3 regions of the Micromonospora sp. CNZ285 genome follow, and region 2 is predicted to be linked to each of the others. Evidence: riboswitches for the same ligand, from Rfam matches in the RefSeq annotation. Region 2 holds a riboswitch; each other region holds the start of a gene.
The links. A riboswitch is a leader RNA that binds a small molecule or an ion and turns the genes downstream of it on or off. The one in region 2 is predicted to bind cyclic di-AMP.
Positions count from the first base shown of each region.

Region 1: it holds a riboswitch for cyclic di-AMP, as region 2 does, so the genes downstream of both, CLT75_RS16715 (VldE C-terminal domain-containing protein) here and CLT75_RS24650 (C40 family peptidase) in region 2, are expected to answer to the same signal.
Region 3: it holds a riboswitch for cyclic di-AMP, as region 2 does, so the genes downstream of both, CLT75_RS27025 (VldE C-terminal domain-containing protein) here and CLT75_RS24650 (C40 family peptidase) in region 2, are expected to answer to the same signal.

Region 1 is NZ_SPQD01000001.1:3,714,650-3,720,005, forward strand. Features, by position in the region: gene CLT75_RS16700 (alpha/beta fold hydrolase) at 1-29, shown strand, start outside; gene CLT75_RS16705 (AAA family ATPase) at 154-2,271, shown strand; gene CLT75_RS16710 (cation diffusion facilitator family transporter) at 2,363-3,277, shown strand; cyclic di-AMP (ydaO/yuaA leader) riboswitch at 3,422-3,552, shown strand; gene CLT75_RS16715 (VldE C-terminal domain-containing protein) at 3,557-4,633, shown strand; gene CLT75_RS16720 (SRPBCC family protein) at 4,659-5,111, opposite strand; gene CLT75_RS16725 (STAS domain-containing protein) at 5,213-5,356, opposite strand, start outside.
Region 2 is NZ_SPQD01000001.1:5,403,199-5,408,554, forward strand. Features, by position in the region: gene CLT75_RS24645 (peptidoglycan recognition protein family protein) at 1-1,893, opposite strand, end outside; cyclic di-AMP (ydaO/yuaA leader) riboswitch at 2,132-2,266, shown strand; gene CLT75_RS24650 (C40 family peptidase) at 2,280-3,314, shown strand; gene dcd (dCTP deaminase) at 3,392-3,970, opposite strand; gene CLT75_RS24660 (pyridoxamine 5'-phosphate oxidase family protein) at 4,049-4,594, shown strand; gene CLT75_RS24665 (zinc metalloprotease) at 4,668-5,356, opposite strand, start outside.
Region 3 is NZ_SPQD01000001.1:5,871,673-5,877,028, reverse strand. Features, by position in the region: gene CLT75_RS27050 (hypothetical protein) at 1-821, opposite strand, end outside; gene CLT75_RS27045 (heavy-metal-associated domain-containing protein) at 858-1,064, opposite strand; gene CLT75_RS27040 (metal-sensitive transcriptional regulator) at 1,145-1,444, shown strand; gene CLT75_RS27035 (SHOCT domain-containing protein) at 1,571-1,780, shown strand; gene CLT75_RS27030 (YibE/F family protein) at 1,944-3,218, shown strand; cyclic di-AMP (ydaO/yuaA leader) riboswitch at 3,373-3,503, shown strand; gene CLT75_RS27025 (VldE C-terminal domain-containing protein) at 3,508-4,536, shown strand; gene CLT75_RS27020 (carbonic anhydrase) at 4,594-5,247, opposite strand.

The DNA of each region.
Region 1 (5,356 bases), 1.7 Mb from region 2:
TGGCCGAGCGCCCGGCGACCCGCCTCTGAGCGTCTCCGGCTCGCGAGCGGCACTGACGTACGCCACGTGCGCGGCATGCCCCGGCGTGCCGGTTGCCGGCGGCCCGTACCCTCATTCAGCCCGTCGTGCCCTCCGAACACAGGAGCATCCGCGTTGACCGACCAGACCACGCTGGACCGGGAGATCGCCGCCGAGCAGCGCCACCTCGACCGGGTGTACGCCCGGCTGGCCGAACTGCGCCGGTCGGCGGCCGACGCCGAGCGGGAGGGCTACCGGCTGGCCCGGGTCGGCAACTTCGGCGCGCTGGTCGAGCGGGACGCGATGGTCTTCCACGCCGCCCAGCGCCGGCACGTGCTGGACGCCGAGCACGAGGGGCTGGTGTTCGGGCGGCTGGACCTGCGTACCGGGCAGGTGCTGCACGTCGGCCGTCTCGGTGTGCGGGGCGTGGACGCGGAGACGCTGGTGGTGGACTGGCGGGCACCCGCCGCCGCCGCGTTCTACCAGGCCACGCCCGCCGAGCCGCGCGGCGTGGTGCGCCGGCGCACGATCCAGTCCGCGTCGGAGAAGGTCACCCGGATCGAGGACGACCTGCTGGACCCGGAGGCCGCGCCGCCGGACATGGCGGTGGTCGGTGACGGGGCGCTGCTGGCCACGCTGTCCCGGGCCACCGGCCGGGGCATGCGCGACATCGTCGCCACCATCCAGCGCGAGCAGGACGAGGCGATCCGTTCCCCCGGCAACGGCGTCACGATCGTCTCCGGCGGCCCCGGCACCGGGAAGACGGCGGTGGCGCTGCACCGGGCCGCGTACCTGCTCTACTCCGACCGGGCCCGGTACGCCGGCGGCGGCATCCTGGTGGTCGGACCGTCCGGTGTGTTCGTCGAGTACATCGCCTCGGTGCTGCCGTCGCTGGGCGAGGAGACCGCCACGCTGCACTCGCTGGGCTCGCTGTTCCCCGGCCTGTCCGCGTCCCGGACCGACCCGCCGGACGTGGCGGCGGTGAAGGGGTCGCTGCGGATGCGCCGGGTGCTGGAACGCGCGGTACGCGACGCGGTGCCGGACTCCCCCGCCGAGCTGCGCCTGCTCTACCGGGGCGAACTGCTGCGCCTGGAACGTCCCGCGCTGGACGCGATCCGGGACCGGACGCTCGCCCGTGGGGCGCGCCGCAACGAGGTACGCCGGGCGGCGTTCGACGCGGTGCTCGCCGCGCTCTACACGCAGGCCCGCACGCTGCGGGTGGGACGCCTGCCGGAGCAGCCCGCGTTCGAGGACGAGATCATCGAGCGGCCCGAGTTCCGCGAGTTCCTCAAGGCGTGGTGGCCCCGGCTGCACCCGCGGCACGTGCTGGACTGGCTGGCCCGCCCGGACCGGCTGCGCCGCTACGCCGGGGGGATCCTCTCCTCGGCGGAGATCCGGCTGCTCGGCGACGCGTACCGGACGCTGGCGACCGAGGGCCTGACGGTGGCCGACATCGCGCTGCTGGACGAGCTGGACGCGCTGCTCGGCAAGCCGGTGCAGCGGGCCCGGCCCAAGCGCGACCCGTACCAGCTCGCCGGTGGCGTGCGCGAGCTGAGCACGTACGCCGACCGGCAGCGTGCCGCCCGCGCGGCGGCGCGGGAGCGTCCGGACGACTACCGCGACTACGCGCACGTGGTGGTGGACGAGTCGCAGGACGTCTCGCCGATGCAGTGGCGGATGGTCGGCCGGCGCGGGCGGCTGGCGTCCTGGACGGTGGTCGGTGACCCGGCGCAGACCGCCTGGACCGGCGACCCGCAGGAGCTGGACCGGGCCCGTGACCAGGCGCTCGGCCGGCGAAAGCGGCACCGCTACGAGCTGACCACCAACTACCGCAACTCGGCGGAGATCTTCGCGGTGGCGGCGGCGGAGATCCGCCGGCTCTACCCGGACCTGCCGCTGCCCGACGCGGTGCGGTCCACCGGCGTGCCGCCGATCGAGCGCACGGTGCCCGCCGCCGACCTGCCGGCGGCCACCGTCGAGGCGGCCGAGGCGCTGCTCGCGCAGGTGGAGGGCACCGTCGGCGTGATCACGCCGGTGCCGCGCCGGGACGAGGTGGCGGGCTGGCTGGGCGGGCTCGGCGCGGGCCGCCTCCAGGTGGTGACCAGCCTCCAGGCCAAGGGCATGGAGTACGACGGCGTGGTGCTGGTGGCGCCGAGCGAGATCCGGGCCGACCCGGGATCGGGTGTGCGCACGCTCTACGTGGCGCTGTCCCGGGCGACCCAGCGCCTCACCACGCTCGACCCGGTGGGGTGACCGGCCCCGCCGTCACCCACAGTTCAGTTGCATACATAGCGATGTGAACATACATTGGGCCTGGCCGGTACGGGGCAGGAAGGGTGTTGGCGTGGGCGCAGGTCATGACCACAGCGGCGCGGTGACCAACGCGGCGCACCGCCACCGGGGCCGCCTCTGGGCCGCCTTCGCGCTGCTCGCCGCCCTGATGGTGGTCGAGGCGGTGGCCGCGTTCACGACCGGGTCGCTGGCACTGCTCTCCGACGCCGGGCACATGTTCACCGACGTCCTCGGCATCGGCATGGCGCTGGCCGCGATCACCGCCACCCGCCGCGCCGGCACCGACCCGCAGCGCACGTTCGGGCTCTACCGGCTGGAGGTGCTCGCCGCCCTCGCCAATGCCGTACTGCTCGGTGCCGTCGCGATCTACGTCCTGGTCGAGGCGGTACGCCGGTTCGGCGAGCCGCCGGAGGTGCTGGCCGGCCCGATGCTCGTGGTGGCGGTGCTCGGCCTGCTCGCCAACATCGTCGCGTTCGCGCTGCTGCGCGCCGGGTCGAAGGAGAGCATCAACCTGCGCGGGGCGTACCTGGAGGTGCTCGGCGACCTGCTGGGCTCGCTCGGCGTGATCGCCGCCGCGCTGGTCATCGCGGTGACCGACTGGTGGTGGGCGGACCCGCTGGTCGCCGTCGGGATCGGCCTGTTCATCCTGCCGCGCACCTGGCGGCTCGGCCGGGCCGCGCTGCGCATCCTGGTGCAGGCCGCGCCGGAGCACCTCCAGGTCACCGCCGTGCACGACCGGCTGGCCGCCGTACCGGGCGTGGCCGAGGTGCACGACCTGCACGTCTGGACGCTCACCTCGGGCATGGAGGTGGCCTCGGCGCACCTGACCACCGACCCGGGTGTGGACCCGGCCGGGGTGCTGGCCGCCGCGCGGGCCGCCCTGCACGAGGACTTCTCCATCGATCACGCCACGTTGCAGGTCGAACCCGGAGCGTCGGCCGGAGTGTGCGGACAGACCGAGTGGTGATTAGGACACACTTAAATCACTGTGGCTAATGTAGTCTTATGCCGGTTTTGCCCCGCCTAGTGGCGCTGCTCGACGGAGCCGCGCCCGGGCAGCGCCGGTAGTCTCGGTCGCGGCCGCACCCGCGGACGCCACCCGGCCCCGGTGGGGCGGCCGTCGCCTAATCGTCCGCAGGGACGAGCCGGGGAACCACGTACGTGGGGTGCATCCGCGTCAGCGGTAGGGATCTTCCGTCCCGAACCCGTCAGCTAACCCGGTCGGCGTTGACGGAAGGACGTGTGAATGCCCCCAGTGGCACCTGTACGACGGACGGCCGCCCGGTTGGCGGCCCTGCTCGTCGCGACGCTGACCCTCGGCGTCGCGACCGTTCCGGTCTCCCCCGCCTCCGCGGCGCCGGTGACCGGCCTGCTCGCCGCCGCGCCCGGCGGCGACGACGAGGGCGGCACGCCGGAACTGCGCGCCCAGCTCGACGCGGCCAGCAAGGGCTGGCTGGAGGCGAAGGCCGCGCTGAACCGGTCGGTGACCCGCCAGAAACAGCTCAACGACCAGCTCAAGACGGTCGGCGCCGAGCTTGCCGTCCGCGACGCCAAGGTCGGCGAGATCGCCGCGGTGGCGTACCGCAACGGCCGCCTGGGCACCGCCGGGGCGCTGCTCGGCAGCAGCAGCCCGGAGGGCTTCATGGACCGGGCCGCCGCGCTGGAGCAGGTCGCCGCGCACGAGGACCGTACGCTGCGCGACCTGATCGCCACCCGCGATGAGGCCACCCGCACCCGCGCCCAGCTCGACGGGGAGATCCGCGAGCAGCGCAAGCAGGTGACGGTGATGGCCAAGCGCAAGGAGCAGGCCGAGCGCGCCCTTGAGGTGGCGAACGACCGGGCCTCGCGCAGCAGCAGCGGCGGTGGCAGCGTCCAGGGCACCTCCAGCAAGAACGCGAAGCCGGCGCCGCGCAACTCGGACGGCTCCTGGCCGTCGGAGTCGTGCAGCGTCAACGACCCCACCCCGGCGGACGGCTGCATCACGCCGCGCACGCTGCACGCGCTGCAACAGGCCAAGGCGGCCGGCTTCACCAGGTACGTCTCGTGCCACCGGCCGAGCGGCTCGGGTGAGCATCCGAAGGGGCGGGCCTGCGACTTCGCCGCGCAGAAGGACGGCTTCGGCGGCGTCGCCTCCGGCGGTGACCGGACGTACGGCAACAACCTGGCCGCGTACTTCGTGCGCAACGCCGACCCGCTCGCCGTGCTCTACGTGATCTGGTTCAAGCAGATCTGGCTGCCCAGCAGCGGGTGGAAGTCGTACAGCGGCGGCAACGGCGACCCGTCCAGCGACCACACCAACCACGTGCACCTGTCGGTGTACTGAGCCACGCCTGAGAGGGTCGGCCGGATCAGGCCGGTCGGCCCTCCAGGGTCGCGCCGAGACGCGCCGCCAGGCCCAGGTGAGCAGCCCGGGCCTGGCGGAACGCGTACCCGAACAGCGGTGCCGGCGCGGTGAGCGTGATCTCCACGTCGATGCGTACCGTGCCGTCCGGCTCGTCGCGCAGGCGGGTGTGGTTGCGGACGGTCGTCGCGGGTTGCTGCCGCGCCACTGTGACGACCTCGTCCTCGCTGGCGACGAGCACGTCCGCCTGGTACGTGACCGGGAAGTGCAGCGGGCCGAGTTGCAGCCGGTCCGTGATCGCGTAGCTGGCCAGCGCGCCCGGCCGGGCCGGCAGCTTCCGGACCCGGACGATCAGCGGATGCAGCTCGCCCTGGCGACTCAGGTCACCCAGCAGGGCCACCGCTTCGGCCCGGGTGCACCGGGCCTGCACGGTGTAGCTGAAGCTGTCGCTGCTCTGCAAGCGGGCCCCCTCGCCGTCGTGCGTCGCGACGATCGTCCCGTACCGACGCCGGACTGGCAACGGGTAGAAGGTCCCCTGGCCGCAGGGGGTGTGAACGGCGCTCAAGCGCCGGGCAGCACCTCGGGGGTGTCGTCGGCGAACCACGGCTCGGGCGCGCCGAACAGGCCGAGCAGGCCGGTCACCCAGAGCTGCCGGTGCACGAACCGGCTCGGCTCGATGACCACGAGCTTGACGCCGCTGACCTC
Region 2 (5,356 bases):
CGAGACCGCCCGGTAGTACTCGCCGGGCAGCACCCCGCCGACCGCGTACCGCTGGCCGGCGGCGAACGTGTACTGCAGCGGCGAGATCGTCTGGTACGGGATGGTGTCCGGGTAGGCGGCCTGCTCCGGGTAGGCCCGCCCGTACACCGGGATGGTGGCCTTGCCGGGCCGCGGGGTCACCACGAAGCCGGTGGCCCACTTGGCCGTCGGCGCGGAGGCCGGGTTGAGGAACCACGCCTTCTGGCCGAGGTACCAGATCGCCGTCCAGTCACCCTGCCGGCCGGCGAGCGCGTACGTCTGGCCGGCGGAGGCGCGGGCGCCGTGGTCGGAGATGTACATGGTGTCCGGCGTGCCGTCCGGGCGCAGCCCGAGGTCGTTGACGAGCGGGGCGTCCGGGCTCGGCGCGGTCCGCAGGATCACCGACGAGGAACCGCGCGACGGGCACGGCTCGGCCGGCGGCCGGGGCGTCGGGACGCCGGGCGGCTGCTGGTTGCAGCCGGTGAACGCGGGCCGGTTGGTGGCGAAGTCCGGGTCGATGGTGACCAGGCCGGTACGCGGCGTGCCGGTGCTGCGGAACGGCGCCTTCATCAGGTCGAAGTAGTGCGACCAGTCCCAGTACGGTCCCGGGTCCCAGTGCATCCCGCCCACCGCGCCGGCGTTGATGCCGGGCACGTTGTCGTGGCCGATGATGTGCTGCCGGTCCATCGGGATGCCGAGCTTCAGCGCCAGGTGCCGCACCAGCTTGGCGGAGGTGCGGTACATCGCCTCGGTGTACCAGGTGCCCTGACCGGCGAAGCCCTCGTGCTCCAGGCCGATGGACTTGGCGTTGACGTACCAGTTGCCGGCGTGCCAGCCGACGTCCTTGGTCTTGATGTGCTGGGCGATGTAGCCGTCCACCGAGCGCAGCGTGTAGTGCCAGCCCAGGTAGTCGGCCCGCTTCACCAGGTCGACGCTCGGGCCGAAGTAGCCCTCGGTGTCGTGGATGACGATGTACTCGATCTTCTGCTGCTTCGGCCGGTCGCCCAGGTCGTGGTTGCCGTAGTCGCCCGGGTCGTCGCTGAGCTGCTCGTACGGCGCGGGGATCCACTCGCAGGCCAGCCGTACCGGGCACTCCAGCCCGTCCGGCCGCTCGGCGTTGCGCAGGCCGAGGCGGGCCAGCCGGGAACGGTCCGGCTGCGCGGCGGTGGCGGCGAGCGTGACCCGCTGGCCGTCGTCGGTGGTGCGGCTGGCGCCCTGGCCGAGCTGGTCGTAGACCTCGTCGGCGAAGGCCGCCGCGGCGTCGGAGGTGTCCGCGCCGGAGTACCGGGCCACCGCGCCGTACCAGGCCGCCGGGTCGGTGCCGGCGCCGACCGGCCCACCCAGAGCCTTCTGGTACGACGCCAGCAGCGCGGCGCCACCGCGGATGTTCGCGGCCGGGTCGGTACGGAGCGTGTCCGCGTCGAGCCCGGTGAGCGCGGCGGCGGCGTCGAGCGTCTGGAGCGAGGCGGGCGGCAGCGGGGTTTCCCGCTCCGGCGCGGCGGCGGTGGCCGGGTCGAGCTTCAGCGGCCGGGAGTCGTCGCCGCGCGGGTCCTCGTCCTCGTCGACGTGGGCGCTGCCCGGCATGGCGAGGATGTGCGCGGCGTCGGTCAGGTGCATCGGGCCGTAGCCGCCGCTGGTGCTCGGCTGCCCGGTGTGGGTGTCCCAGCGGGACTCCAGATAGGAGACACCGAGCAGCACGTTCTGCGGCACGCCGTACTCGGCCGCGGCGGCGGCGTATTGTTGTTGCCTGTCGCTCGCGGGCGCGGACGTGTCCGGCGCGGCTGTCACCGGGCCGGTCGTCGCCAGCGCGGTGGCTGTCGCCACTGCGGCGGCGAGCAGTATCCGTCTGCCCGACGGCGGGGCGGAGAGGTGCATCGAACCTCCTGGACAGGGATGGGGGTCACTGCGTCTCCACCCTCACTCCGCACACCCGCAGGGGTCAATACCTTTCCAGTGAGTAATCAGCCTTGAAAGAAAATTTCACCTCCGCCCCGGGTGCGGCCCTGGATCGCGTACGGAGTGTCACGGCGCTGGAAGTTGCGGATCGATAACGGTGGTCCCTACTCTGGTGAATCGTCGGCCGCACGTCTCACCGTCCAACCCGGTCGGTGACGGTCCGACACCGCCGAGTCGCCTCCGGGCGAGCCGGGGAACCAGGTACCTGGGGTGAATCCGCAGCGATGCGGTAGGGCGGCTCCCTTCCCGCCCGAATCCGTCAGCTAACCCGGTAGGCGGTACGGAAGAAGGAGTACGGACGCCCGGTGGCACTCCATGCCCCGCGGCCGTCGTCGAACCGGTCGGTCGACCGGTCCTTCGTCGCGCCGCGTTCCCGCTGGTCCCGCTTCACCACAGCCCTCGCCGCACTGGTCGGCACCGCCGTCGTCCTGACCGGCGGCGCCACGGCGGCACACGCCGAACCCTCGGTCGCCGAGATCGAGGCCCAGATCGACCGCGACTGGAACAAGCTCGAACCGGTCATCGAACAGGTCAACGCCGTACGCGGGCAGCTCGCCGCGCGGCGCAAGCAGGCCGACGCGCTCGGCCGGCAGATCGCACCCCTCCAGGCCCGGGTGGACGCCGCACTCGGCCAGGTCGGCGGGCTCGCCGCCGACGCCTACAAGGGCGACAACCTCTCCACCGTGAACGCGCTGCTGGGCAGCCGCTCACCCGGCGACCTGGTCACCGGCCTGGAACTGCTCGACCGCTTCGCGCACCGTCAGCACGAGCAGGTGCGCTCCGTCGCCGCGCTGCGCGACGAACTGGCGGCGAAGAAGAAGCCGCTGGACGAGATGATCGCCGGTCTGGCGCGTACCGAGGCCCAGCTCGCGGCGAAGAAGAAGCAGATCGACGCCGAGATCGCCAAGCTGGAGAAGCTGCGGCTCAAGGTGTACGGCAAGGGTGGCGGCGGCCCGCTGCGCCCGGCGCCGTGCCCGGCCGGCTACCCCGGTGGCCCGGCCGGTGCGGCGGTCAAGTTCGCCTGTGCCCAGATCGGCAAGATCTACGTCTGGGGCGCGGCCGGACCGGACCACTTCGACTGCTCGGGCCTGACCATGGCGGCCTGGGCGAAGGGCGGCGTCTCGCTGCCGCACAACGCGCGCCAGCAGCACGACGTGACGAAGCGGGTCAGCCGGGCCGAGCTGCGCGCCGGTGACCTCGTCTTCTACTACGGCGACCTGCACCACGTGGCGATGTACGTGGGCGACGGCTGGGTGGTGCACGCCTCCCAGTCCGGCAAGCCGATCACGATGAAGCGGGTCGACGACGGCGACATCAACAGCTACGGCCGCCCCGGCTGAGGTCGTGCTCCGGGGCTCCGCCGGTGACGGCGGCGCCCCGGGCGCGGCGCCCCGGGCGCGGCGCCCCGGGCGCGGCGTCAGCGCGTCGGCCAGGTGCGCCAGCTCTGCCAGGACCGGCTCGGCGTCGGACCGCGCTGCCCCTGGTAACGCGAGCCGTAGACGGCCGAGCCGTACGGGTGCTCGGCCGGCGAGGAGAGCCGGAAGATGCAGAGCTGCCCGATCTTCATGCCCGGCCAGAGCGTGATCGGCAGGTTCGCCACGTTCGACAGCTCCAGCGTGACGTGACCGGAGAAGCCGGGGTCGATGAAACCGGCTGTCGAGTGCGTCAGCAGCCCCAGCCGCCCCAGACTCGACTTGCCCTCCAGCCGGCCGGCGAGCTGGTCACCCAGCGAGATCACCTCAAGCGTGGACGCGAGCACGAACTCGCCCGGGTGCAGCACGAACGGCTGCCCCTCCGGCACCTCCACCATCGAGGTCAGGTCGTCCTGCTGGATCGACGGGTCGATGTGCGTGTAGAGGTGGTTGTTGAAGACCCGGAACAGCCGGTCCAGGCGTACGTCGATGCTCGACGGCTGCACCAGCGTGGGCTCGAAGGGCTCCAGCGCGAGCGTGCCGGCCTTGATCTCGGAGACCAGGTCGCGGTCGGAGAGCAGCATCGGAACACCATAGCGACCGGTACGGGTGACCTGCGTGTCGCACTACATCTTCGTACATGTGTTCGATAGAGTGTCCACATGGCTTCCTGGTCCGAATTCGCCGCCGACGAGCCCCGCCTCGCCGACGAGATCCGCCTCCTGATGCAGCAGTACGGGCCGGGCTTCGGCTACCTCGCCACGGTCCGCGCCGACGGCGGCCCCCGCGTCCACCCGGTCTCCCCGGTGATCACCGCCGACGGCCTCTGGTGCTTCGTCGTCGACTCGCCGAAGCGACGCGACCTCGAACGCGACGGCCGCTACGCGCTGCACTCGTTCCCGCCGGAGGAGAGCGACGACGAGGCGTACCTCGCGGGGCGCGCCCGGCCGGTGACCGACCCGGCCACGGTGACGCGGCTGGCCCGGATCGCCCGCGCGTCGCCGCAGGGCGACTGGCGGCTGTTCGAGTTCACCGTCGAGGTGGCGATGCTGACCCGGCGCGACCCGGTGGCCCAGCCCGGCGCCGCCCCGCCGCAGGTGCGGGTCTGGCTCGACCCGCGCGGAGCCGAACCCGCCCGGCGGGAGCCGGTGGGCGCGGAGGCCCGGCGCGGCCGGCACGGCTTCGACACCCGCCGCCCGGCCGCCTGACCCCCGATCCGAAACGAAACGGTGCCGGCCCCGTCCGAGGACAGGGCCGGCACCGGTGCGTGGTGCGAGGAGGTCAGGCCGCGCGGTAGGCGTTCCACGCGGTGAGCATGCGGCTCGCCTGGCCGGCGGTGAACTGGTACATGCAGGAGTCGTACGTGTAGTCCATGAAGTTGGTGATCGGGTCCTTGCCGGCGGTCGAGCAGGTGTCGCGGCCGGTCGGGCACTGGTACGCCGGGGACGCCTCGGCCGGGGTGTCGGAGACGCTGTCGCCCGAGCCGGAGCAGCCGCCCTGGAAGGTGTGGTAGAGGTTCAGCCAGTGGCCGACCTCGTGGGTGCCGGTGTCACCCTGGTTGTAGTTGGTCGCGGTGCCGCCGGGCAGCGACTCGTTCAGCACGACCACGCCGTCCATCTTGTCCAGCGTCCGCTTCGGGAACGTCGCCCAGCCCAGCAGGCTGTCGCTCAGCTCGCCCAGGTAGATGTTCAGCGTGTTCTTGCCGCCCTCACGCAGCGAGGTCTTCATCGAGCGCTCGGCGGAGGAGCCCTGCACGATCGGGTACCACGACGGGTTCGTCACCCGGTTGATCTTCGTGAGCTGGAACCCGAAGGCGGTGGCGGCGCCGCCGGTCGAGCCCGCGTACGCCTGGTTCAGCACGGTGATCTGCTGGTTGATCATCGAGTCGGTGATGTTGCCGCCGGCCCGGGTGCTGTTCTCCTGGATGACGTGCACGACGACCGGGATCGTCACGGTGGCCAGCGGTGCGA
Region 3 (5,356 bases), 470 kb from region 2:
TACGCCCCGGCCGAGGGCACCTCGGCGGCGAACGTGATCGCTGGACCGGCAGGTGTGCGCCCGTCGCCGGGCGTGCCCTCCGGGTGCACGTGCAGGTACGCCAGGTCGCCCTGCCGCAGCGCCACCAGGTGCCCGTACGCGCCGAGGTAGGGCGCAAGGTCGGTGACCGGCCGCCCGTCGCGGCTGACGGAGAGCGTGAGCCGGCTGGTCCGGCCCGGCTCCGGCGTGCCGGTCAGGGTGACCGTGTAGCCGTCGACGGTGGTGCTGGTCGCCGGCGCCGGCAGCGGCCGGGCGGTCAGTTCGCCGGGGACCGTGACGTCCAGGCCGAGCGTCAGCGGCTCGCCGCCTTCGGGGGTGAAGTCGGCGAACGCCCGCCAGACGCCGGGGCCGCCGAGCGGTGAGGCGACCCGCCAGGTGCCGTCGCCGGCCATCTCCGGGTGGACGTGCCGGAACCCGGACAGGTCCCGGCGGGCGACGATCAGGTGCATGCGCTTGTCGTGGGCCACCTCGAAGCGGGTGACCGGCGTGCCGTCCGGGCCGGTGATCCGGAAGGCGAACTGCCCGGCCGGGGCGTCGGCGGGCTGGAACGTGTAGCCGCGCTCGGAGACGAGCAGCCCGCCGGGTAGGTGCGCGGAGGCGCCGCCCGCCTGGCTCTCGTCACCGTGGCCGGTGTCGCCGGCCCCGTGGTCGCTGTCGCTGTCGTCGTGTCGGGTCTCGGCGGCCGGGGCGACGGGATCGGCCAGGTTGCCGATCCCGTACGCCGCTCCGAACACCGCCACGAGGCCGAGCGCGAAGCCGCTGAGCTTCGTCGCCGTGTTCATGGTGTCTCCTCGGTTGTCGCGGGTCCGCCGGACCCGTCACGCACCGACGAGGTCGTAACCGGCCTCGTCGACCGCCGCGCGGACCGCGTCCACGTCCAGCGGGTTCTGACTGGTGACGGTGACCCGGCCGCCGGCCAGGTCGACCTGGACGTCGGTGACGCCCGGAAGTGCGCTCAGCTCGGTGCTCACCGAGTTGACGCAGTGCCCGCAGGTCATGCCGTTCACCTGGTAGGTGGTCTCCATCTCGCCCTCCGATCTGATACCCCCCTGGGGTACGTTCGGAACGTTAGCATACCCCCGAGGGGTACGCTATCCTCGGTTTCATGACCGCGCCGTCCAGCCCGACCCGGGGCTACACCGCCAGCAAGGACCAACTCCTCGCCCGGCTCCGCCGGATCGAGGGCCAGGTCCGTGGCATCGAGAAGATGGTCGAGGACGACCGTTACTGCATCGACGTGCTGACCCAGATCTCGGCCATCCAGGCGGCGCTGGACAAGGTCGGCCTGGGCCTGCTCGACGGCCACGCCCGGCACTGCATGCACGAGGGCGCCGCCGAGGGCCGGGCCGACGAGATGGCGACCGAGATGATGGCCGCCGTCGGCCGCCTGATGAAGCGCGGCTGAGCAGGGACCTCCGACCCCTCCGACCAGGGCACATCGACCCGTGCCGACGCGACCGGGCGGACGTACCGTCGAAGTGGCGGGCAGGCCGGTCCGGCGGACCCGCGGTGACGGACGGAGGGCGGCCCGATGATGTGGCAGAGCCCGATGATGGGCTGGATGTGGATCTGGTCCCTGCTGGTGCTCGCCGTGCTGGCGGGGCTCGTCTGGGCGGCCGTGCGATGGACCGGCCCGCAGTACCTGGGCCCGACGACGGCCCGGCGCATCCTGGACGAGCGGTACGCCCGCGGTGAGATCGACGAGGACGAGTACCGGCGGCGCCGGGCCGGCCTGGCCTGACCGCGCGGGGCGCGCGTCACCGGCCACGGTGTGCGGGAGCGGCCGGCCGGGCTGCCTACCATGGCCGGGCGACGACCCGGACGTGGTCGACACGTCCGCGCCGGCCGGGTGACCAGACCGGTCCGGCGGACCAGGCGTCGCCGCGACCGTTGGGAGAGACGTCATGGGTGCCGACCACACCCGCCCCGCACCCGCCGCGCCGCCGGGCGTACGGCGGCTGCTCGTCGCCGTGGTGGTGCCGCTGTTCGCGCTCACCGTGATCGCGGCGCTGGTGCTCTGGCCCGGGCAGGACCGGGAGCCGGTCGGCGGCGCTGACGTCCCCCGCTACCACGGCACGGTGACCCGGGTGGTCACCGAGCCCTGCCCACCGACGCCCGAGGCCCCGGAGGGCGGGGGTGGCCCCTGCGGCACCGTGACCGTCACCGCCGAGCAGGGCCCGGACGCGGGCCGGCAGGTCGAGACGCCGATCCCGGCCGGGCCGGGCGCGCCCCGGGTCGCGGTCGGCGACGAGGTCGTCCTGGTCGAGCTGACCGACCCGGCCGACCCGGCGGTGAAGTCCTACAACATCGCCGAACACCAGCGCGGTACGCCGCTGATCTGGCTGATGGTGCTGTTCGCCGCCGCGATCGTGGCGTTCGGCCGGTGGCGCGGGCTCGCCGCGCTCGGCGGACTGGTGGCCAGCTTCGCCATCCTCCTGGGCTTCGTGCTGCCGGGCATCGGCGCCGGCCAGCCGCCGCTGCTCGTGGCGATCGTGGGCGCCGCGTTGATCATGTTCGTGGTGCTCTACCTGACCCACGGGATCACCGCGCAGACGTCGGTCGCGGTGCTCGGCACGCTCGGCAGCCTGGTGGTCACCGGCGTGCTCGGCCTACTCGCCACGTCCGCCACCCACCTGACCGGCTTCGGCAGCGAGGACGCCACCACGCTGTCCATGTTCCAGGGCGACGTGGACCTGCACGGCCTGCTGCTGGCCGGCATCATCATCGGCTCGCTGGGCGTGCTGGACGACGTCACAGTCACCCAGGCGGCCACCGTCACCGAACTGGCGCACGCCAACCCCGGACTGTCCCGGCGGCAGCTCTACCGGGCGGCGACCCGGGTCGGCCGGGCCCACATCGCGTCCACCGTCAACACCATCGTGCTGGCGTACGCGGGCGCCTCGCTGCCGCTGCTGCTCCTGCTGGTCGCCGACTCCCGCCCGGTGAGCGAGATCCTCACCAGTGAGTTCCTCGCCCAGGAGATCGTCCGCAGCGCGGTGGCGACACTCGGCCTGATCGCCGCCGTACCGCTGACGACCGGACTGGCCGCGATCGTGACCACCGCCGGGCGGCGCTCGCCCGGCGCGGAGCCGGCGCCCGCCGCGCCCCCGCCGCCGGCCGAACGGGACGACGCGCTGGAGGCCCTCGGCGGCGGAAGGAGTACGGAGGCCGCATGGTGACACTCCGCAGCGTGACCATCGAATTCAAACGCGACGCTGGTCACGGTGTGCCACGGCGAAATCTCGCTATTGGTCGGCTTCCGGACGTAGATCCTCACGAGTGCTGTCAGGTAACCTCGCTGCCGGTCACCGCCGAAGGCGCGCACCGGCGCCAGCGGTGCCGCCGCCCAATCGCTCACGGGCGAACCGGGGAACCAGGTACATGGGGTGAATCCGCGACAGCGGTAGGGGCCACTTCCGTCCCGAACCCGTCAGCTAACCCGGTCGGCGGCCGACGGAAGGGAACACTGTGACGGCACCCCTGCGCCGCTGGCTGACACCCGTGGTGGCCGTGCTGGCCTCGCTGGCAGTGCTGGCCGGCCCGAACCCGGCGACCGCGGCCCCCGCTGCGGCGGCCCCCGGCAGCCCCTCGGGCCACGAGGAGGACGGCGAACCTCCGCTCATCACCGAGGCGATCGACTCCGCCAACCGGGCCTTCCTCCAGGCCAAGGCGAAGCTCGCCAAGTCCCAGGACCGCCAGCGGCGGCTGGCGGCCGAGGTGAAGACGGCACAGGCCGAACTCGACGCGCTCAGCCCGCAGGTCAACCAGCTCGCCGCCCAGTCCTACCGGACCGGCCGGATGGGCGCGATGGCCATGCTGCTGGAGAGCAACTCCCCCGACTCGTTCGTCCGCCGGGTCAACGCCCTGGACGAGCTGAACCTCCTCAACGCGCAGCGCCTGGCCGCCATCAACGCGGTCAAGACCCGCGCCGAGCAGGCCAAGATCGCGCTCGACGCCGAGGTGCGCGAGCAGGAGAAGCAGAAGAACGCGATGGAGCGCGAGAAGGTGCAGGCCGAGCGCGCGCTGAAGCTCGTCGGCGGTCTCGGCTTCACCGGCGGCCTGGTCTCCGCCACCTCACCGGTCGCCAAGATCGCCCCCGGCCGCACCGCCGACGGCGGGTGGAAGGCCGAGTCGTGCAGCGAGGACGACCCGACCACCTCGGGCTGCGTCACGCCGCGCACGCTGCACGCGTACAAGGAGGTCCGGCGCGCCGGCTTCAAGCGCTTCGTGGGCTGTTACCGGCCCGGCGGGCCGTGGGAGCACCCCAAGGGCAAGGCGTGCGACTGGTCGCTCCAGAACAGCGGCTTCGCGCCCTGGCACAACAACGACACCCGCCGGTACGGCAACGAGGTGGCCGCGTTCCTCATCCGCAACGCCGACCGGCTGGGCATCTACTACGTCATCTGGAACCGGCAGATCTGGTTCCCGGCCACCGGCTGGAGTTCGTACAGCGGACCGTCGAACCACACCGACCACGTCCACATGTCGCTGCTCTGACCCGGACACCACGAAAAGGGGCCGCCCTCGGGCGGCCCCTTTTCTCGTCCGTACGGTTCAGCTCGCCAGCGCCGGGTCGGCGGGCGCGGCCGGGGCGGGCAGCGGGGCCGGGGCCTGCGCCACGGTCCGCACCTCGCCACCGGCGAGCCGGTACGACATGCCCACCACCGTGCACCGCCCGGCGGCCACCCGCTCGGCCAGCACGGCGGACCGGGCCAGCAGCGTCTCCACCGTCTGCGCGATGTGGACGTCGATGATGCCGTCGAGGTCCTCGACGCCCTGGCGGGCGGCGCGCAGCAGGCTCGGCGAGACCGCGTCCACCACCGCGCCCAGGTGCCCGGCCGGGGCGGCGCCGGTCCGGACCCCCTCCCGGGCGGCCTGGACCGCGCCGCACGAGTCGTGCCCGAGCACCACCACGAGCGGCGTGCCCAGCACGGTGACGGCGTACTCGACGCTGCCGAGCACCTCCGGCCCGGCGGTGTGCCCGGCGGTACGCACCACGAAGAGGTCACCGAGACCGCGGTCGAAGATGATCTCGGCGGCGAGCCGCGAGTCGGAGCAGCCGACGATCACCGCGAACGGATGCTGGCCGTCGGCCACAGCCGTCCGGTGCCCGGCGTCCTGATTCGGATGCTGCGGGACGCCGGTGACGAACCGGTGATTACCGGCTCGCAGCTCGGTCAGTGCCTGCTCCGGGGTGCTCGGCGTCATGTCCCTCACCTCGTCTACCTGGGGAACCACCAGGCCGAACGGCCTCGCGACCCACGGTCACACGCCCCTCGGGGTCCGTCAAGATTCGTGATACGCATTTCATACTTTC